Regions from separate parts of the Companilactobacillus sp. HBUAS59699 genome, predicted to be linked through region 1. Evidence: a T-box and tRNA genes for the amino acid it is inferred to sense, from the RefSeq annotation. Region 1 holds a T-box; the other holds one or more tRNA genes.
What was found. The T-box of region 1 lies ahead of leuS (leucine--tRNA ligase). A T-box ahead of a tRNA ligase gene usually reads a tRNA of that ligase, here a tRNA-Leu.
Positions count from the first base shown of each region.

Region 1 (3,431 bases):
ATAACAGGAATTGGTTCACCCCAGTATCTTTGACGTGAGAACAACCAGTCACGTAGTTTGTAATTAACAAACTTCTTACCGTAGCCTTTGTCTTCAAGGTATTCGATCATCTTATCAATAGCTTCTTTTTGGTGAAGGCCATCCAAGAAGTCAGAGTTGATATGTGCTCCATCACCACCAAAGGCTGCTTTAGTAATATCGCCACCTTCAACAACTTGTTTGATTGGCAAGTGAAACTTAGTAGCGAAAGCATAGTCACGTTCATCGTGAGCCGGAACAGCCATAACTGCACCTGTACCATAAGTAGCTAGGACATAGTCTGAAATCCAGATTTGAACTTTTTCACCGTTTACTGGGTTAATTGCATAAGCACCAGTGAATGTACCAGTCTTATCGTGATTCAAATCAGTTCTATCAAGGTCAGACTTACGAGCTGCTTCTTCTTGATAAGCTTTAACCGCATCACGTTGTTCATCAGTAGTAATAATATCAACAAGATCATTTTCAGGTGCCAAAACAACGTATGAAACACCAAAGACAGTATCTGCACGAGTTGTGAAGACCGTGATCTTCTTATCATCGTAACCATCAATTGGAAAATCAATATGAGCACCGATCGAACGACCGATCCAATTACGTTGCATCTCTTTGATATTTTCAGGCCAGTCGATCAAATCAAGGTCATCGAGTAATCGGTCAGCGTAGGCTGTGATCTTTAGCATCCATTGACGCATTGGTTTTCTAACTACTGGGAAACCACCACGTTCAGTCTTACCATCGATAACTTCCTCATTAGCGACAACTGTACCAAGATCTGGACTCCAGTTAACAGGAACTTCAGCCTCATAAGCTAACCCCTTCTTGTACATTTGTTCAAAGATCCATTGTGTCCACTTGTAGAACTTAGGGTCTGTAGTTTGTACTTCACGATCCCAATCGTATGAAAAACCAAGTGAATTGATTTGACGTTTGAAATTATTGATATTCTTTTCAGTGAAATCTGCAGGATTGTGGCCAGTATCCATTGCATATTGTTCGGCAGGAAGTCCAAAGGCATCAAATCCCATTGGGTGTAAAACATTGTAACCTTGAGCACGTTTCATACGTGCCAAGATATCTGTTGCTGTATAACCTTCTGGATGTCCAACGTGAAGACCTTGTCCAGATGGGTATGGGAACATATCTAGTGCATAATAGTTCTTCTTGTTCTTGTCAGTTGTAGTCTTAAAAGTTTTGTTCTCTTTCCAATACTTTTGCCATTTTTTCTCAACTGTATTGTGATTGTACATATCGTATCCTCCAAATAATTTGTCACGATAATAAAAAATCGCCCTATGAAATTAATCATAGGACGAAATTATCGCGTTACCACCTAAGTTCCGTTCTTAAAAAGAACGACTCTCGAATTCCTTAACGCGGACTATTCGTAATCACCTACTATTAGTTCAGCGATTAAACTTAAATGGATGAGTTCAGTCAAAGAAGTTATACGTTCACATTAACCACGTACTTTCTGAAATTCTTCTTTCACTTACTACTTCCGTTGTGTTATATACTATACCATTAACTTCTGTCCGACAACTAGTAAATCGGAATTTAAGTTATTATCTTGTTTGATCTGATCTGCAGTTGTATTAGCTTGTGCTGCAATCGAATCAATAGTATCACCATCTTGAACGGTTACACTGTTGTCATTTGAAGCAGCATTATCATTATTCGTAGTTGCAGTATTATTATCAGAATTTGAACTTGAGCCACCAGTTGTGCCAGTACTCAAAGTATTCTTAACTGATACAGCAACATTGGATGAACTATTTGATGCATCATACTTCTTAACACCGTCAGTCTCATCTTGAACAATAATTGGTGCTTGGTTATTACCATAAACATCAGAATTAGTTGTCGTATTTGTATCAGTTGTACCAGTAATATTGGCCATATTAGTTACCGTAACTGGTTGTTGACCATCATTAGTATCGTTACCAATGACCTTCAAAACAGTCAAAGTTTTACCTGGATATACATAACTGCTTGTCTTCAAGTTATTAAGTTCCATCAAGGTCTCAACTGTCATGTTAAACTTATCGGCAACTGATTGTAATGTATCACCAGATGCAAATACGTAAGTTTGATCTTGTGAATCTGTGTCAGTATCAAAACGAGTTAAATCGTACTTTTGGATGATGGCATTTAATTTGTCAGCATAAGTTGTGTCAGTAGCGTAACGACCTGTTAAATAAGCCGTAGCATCTTTATAAGATTCTGTATTACTCTTCCATGCTCCAGCGTAAATCTCAGGATTGCCTGAAACTCCACCTCTGATCAAAGAAACATAATCTTCTAGTGATTCCTTATAAGATGGATACTTTCTAAAGTTAGAACTGATCGAATACAAACTACCAGTTCCGTCATCTTCTTGAGTTCCCATGTTAACAGATTCACCATTGTATGAACCCTTAACACCAAACAAATTATAATTAGGTGCACTAGCAAGTCCACTAGTACCCCAGCCACTTTCTACCATTGCTTGTGCAATCATGACAGAAGCGTAAATATCATTATTGTCAGCTAACTTACGAGCTGAATTACCAATATAATTAATGAAGTTTTGGTCGCCAACACCACGAGGTGTTACCATACCTGTTATATTAGTAGTTGAATCATTTGTACTAGTGCTCGTAGAAGTTGCCTCAGCATAAACTGGCACAGTAGTTGAAACGTCAGCTAGTTGAGCAAAAGCTCCTCCAACGACTAAACTACCACCTAAGAAAGTAACATTCTTACGTAAATTTGCACTTTTAATACTTTTATTATTTAATTTAGTCAAACGATTTTCTTCACGAATACGTTCACGACGTGTAATAGTCATATTCATTTACCCCACATAAAAGCTTATACAATATTATATAATTTCTTAAACAAAATTTAAACTAATTGAGAGTAAAAACAATGAAAATTTCTAAAAAAATGTCTTTTTGCAATATCTTGCTGTTGATTTGTTTCATAATCTGGAGTACGTGCGTTATCAAGCAAACCAGCTTCATCAAATCATTCGACCAGGCAGTCATAGGCCAAATATACCATCACAATGATTTCTCACTAACTATATTTCGCTTTTTGACTTCTTTTGGAAACACTAACACAATCACAATTTTAACTATTATTTCTGTAATAATACTATCTGCAATGAAATATTATTATGCAGCTTTTTTTGTTGCGATGAATGAAATCATCATCTCACTGACTAATCATCTCATTAAGATAAATGTTCAAAGACCTCGTCCTGCTCATCACCATTATGTTTATGCCGGTGGCTTCAGCTTTCCGAGTGGACATTCATCCGGATCATTTGCATTGTACATTTCATTGCTGATCGTAATATTTATAATTGCTAAAAAGCTAAGCACGAAGGTCACATTTAGCATTGTTGC
Region 1 covers NZ_JAYKTV010000001.1:31,033-34,463, reverse strand. The annotation lists gene leuS (leucine--tRNA ligase) at 1-1,289, opposite strand, end outside; T-box leader at 1,345-1,553, opposite strand; gene U8519_RS00170 (glucosaminidase domain-containing protein) at 1,556-2,869, opposite strand; gene U8519_RS00165 (phosphatase PAP2 family protein) at 3,187-3,431, shown strand, end outside.

Region 2 (3,431 bases), on a different contig from region 1:
TTGGGCACAGAATTCTACTGCAATGGACTTTACCGGTTTTGAAAAAATCCACTCTGCTAAGACGACATCGCTGATGAGAATGGCAGCGTACATGGGAACCGTAATATTGATCATCTTTTCTTGGGTCGGTTCGCTAAGGTTATTCAAACAAAGATTCAGTAATAATTTTTATCTGTTACTGTTGCCACTGATGGCGTATGCCGTTGTACAATTGCTGATCGAGGTTCAAGGCAGATATCGCTTGGAATTTATTCCAGTGATTGCTATTCTAGGCAGTGTTGGACTGTATAGTACTGTTAAATTTTTAAGTCAAAAATGGAGGGGGAATAACTCGCACAATGTTTAAATTAAGTATTGTTGTGCCTTGCTACAATGAAGAAGAGGTGCTCCATGAGACTACTAAAGAATTGACAAGAATAGTTACTAATTTGATCAAGTCTGAGAAGATTTCAACTACTAGTAAGATAGTTTTTGTGGATGACGGTAGTAAGGATCAAACTTGGAATCTGATCGATCAATTTTCCAAAGAAAATGAGATAGTCAGTGGGGTGAAGTTGAGCCGTAACTTTGGTCACCAAGGCGCTCTGTTAGCTGGAGTAACTGCTGCTTCAAAAGATTCTGACGCTGTGGTAACGATCGATGCGGATCTGCAAGATGACGTTAACGCCATTCCCAAGATGGTAGATTCATTTATTGGCGGTTCAGAAGTTGTCTACGGAGTTCGAAACAATCGTGATACTGACAGTTCCTTTAAGCGTAATACGGCTGAGATGTTCTATAAGTTCATGGGCTGGTTAGGGGTAAAATTAGTACCTGACTCAGCTGATTTTCGATTAATGAGCAAGCGCGCCTGTGAAGTATTGTTGAGCTATAAAGAGACCAATTTGTTTTTGCGTGGGATCGTCCCACTAGTTGGTTTCAAATCTGACAAAGTGTATTATGCTAGAAAAGAGCGCTTCGCTGGAGAATCTAAGTATCCATTACGTAAGATGATCAGATTTGCCATGGACGGAATAACTTCATTCTCGATCGTTCCGATCAAAATGATCATGGGACTGGGATTTCTTATTGTATTGATCAGTATCCTTTTGCTGATTTATACTATTATACAAAAGGTCAATGGACGCGTTGTATCCGGCTGGTCATCGATGATGGTCTCGATTTGGGCTCTTGGCGGGGTTCAACTGATCTGTATCAGTGTTATCGGTGAGTATGTTGGTAAGATATTCAACGAAGTCAAGCATCGCCCTAGATTTACTATTGAACGTGATATTTATACTGAAAAAACCTTAAAAGAAGAGGAAAAATAATTATGAATCAAACACAAAAGAAAGCAATGATCTACGGTAATTTAATTAACAATTCTGTTCAAATTATTCAAGATGAACAAGATAAGTTAAATCCCGAGTTTGAAAAGTTACGTAAGGCATTGGATCGTGATCAAGTAGAAAAGATCGATTCTGTTGAATACACAAAAATCATGCATGATTTCAAGTCTGGCACTGATACTTACGCTGATATCCTTGGTAAGTTGGAGAAGGCAAAGGCACCAGCAAGATTCATGGGTACACACATGTCTCTAGTGAACTCATTTAAGAAGTACGTTGCTGCTTGTCAAGAGATGACTGACAGTATCAACGAAGATCAAACAATCGATCGTAAGAAGTTTAATGAAGCTGAACAAGTTCAAGATGAGAATATGGACAAGTTCTCCAAATACATTCAAAAGATGACACAAATTTAATGACAGATGAAGAATTAACTGAACTTATCAAAAAGGTTTCCCAAGAAAATTTTGGGAAGCCTTTTGTTCACCAAGCCTTTTTTAATAAGAGATTACGGACTACCGGTGGGAGATTCCACTTACGTGATCGTCATATCGATATCAATCCCAAAATGTATCAGATCTATGGAATGGATACGCTAGTGGGAATCATTAAACATGAGCTGTGTCATTATCACTTGTACAATTCAGGTCTGCCCTCACAGCACAAGGATCATGAGTTCAAAGTATTACTGAAACAAGTCGGTGGCTTGCGATATGCGCCACCAGTTAGTACTAACAATAAACATCGGACGGTTCACGTATATGAATGTACCAAGTGTCATACGATTTATCATAGAGTTCGCAAAATAAACACTAGTCGTTATGTCTGTGGAAAATGCCGGGGAAAGTTGAAATTCATAAAAAATATTAATATCTAAGTAATATTTATTGAACATCTACTTGTAATTGAATTTAATGAATTGTAAAATATTACTTGTACGTCAGGAATGCGGGTATGGCGGAATTGGCAGACGCGCAAGACTAAGGATCTTGTGGAGAATTATCTCCGTGGAAGTTCGAATCTTCTTACCCGCATAAATGCAAAAAATAGAAATGCTAATCAGCATTTCTATTTTTTTTGTTCTTTGAAAAGTAAAGTATTTTGATCAGACAATCTTAGAGAGTAATTTAAAAACTCAATTATAAGTTAATTTGTAATTACAATTGGAGTACAAAATGTACAATAATTATAATTTTAAAAATAAAATTTAATTTATTGTATGCAAATGTTTTGTATTTTGATATTAATAACGATAAACTCAGCTGTAATCTAAGATAAAGGAAGACGAAAAAATGAAAAAGAAAACTATTCTTTGTATGATAGTATCTTTGATTCTTCTAGGATTTTCTTCATTTGATTACAGCACGGCAAAGGCGGAATCAGTAACTCAATCAGGATATTATGCCGATATCACGGCTGATCCAGCTCAATTGTACAGTTCAACCGGAAGTAGTCTAGGTAAGTCTTTGCCTTATAAGAGTAACTGGAAGGTCGGAAAAATCTTAGATGAAACTAACGGTACAGAGTTATATCGTGTCGGTTCAGATGAATATTTAAATTCAAAACAGTGTTATTTATATCAAAAACGAGTAGAAGTCATTGAAGTATCAGATTCTAGCGGGGAAGTTCCGGTTTACAATCACAACTTTGATGAGAGTACTGAAGTGGCACTCAAATCAAATACTTATTGGTATTCTGATACAGTGATCTATAATTCATCAGGTATGCCATTCGCTAGAGTTGCGACTGATGAATACGTTCCATTTTATGAAGTTACCTCAGAGAGTTTTACACAAGCCTTTTAGAGCAAAAAAATAGCGCAGTAGGTTTTTCCTACTGTGCCATTTTTCGCTTTAGACCAGGTAATTTTCTTCGAGATACCTCACAACTGGAGCCATCGTTAAAGTAAATCATTTTATTCAATGAGTCGATAGAATGAATATTGTCTAGATTTACTAGGATACTCTTGTGTGCACGATATAAGTTGGAAAATTCTTCTTCAATTGAATTTAGATTACCACGAAATTCGGTGATCTCAGTCAAACTGTGAAGAAAGACTTTGTGCGAACTCGATGATGTTTCCAGATAATTTATATCTTTGAC
Region 2 covers NZ_JAYKTV010000003.1:344,476-347,906, forward strand. The annotation lists gene U8519_RS08125 (ArnT family glycosyltransferase) at 1-346, shown strand, start outside; gene U8519_RS08130 (glycosyltransferase family 2 protein) at 339-1,310, shown strand; gene U8519_RS08135 (hypothetical protein) at 1,313-1,744, shown strand; gene U8519_RS08140 (SprT family protein) at 1,744-2,205, shown strand; tRNA gene U8519_RS08145 (tRNA-Leu) at 2,277-2,362, shown strand; gene U8519_RS08150 (hypothetical protein) at 2,621-3,133, shown strand; gene U8519_RS08155 (LytR/AlgR family response regulator transcription factor) at 3,162-3,431, opposite strand, start outside.
Region 2: it has a tRNA-Leu gene. The T-box ahead of leuS (leucine--tRNA ligase) is inferred to sense a tRNA for this amino acid. The anticodon was not compared.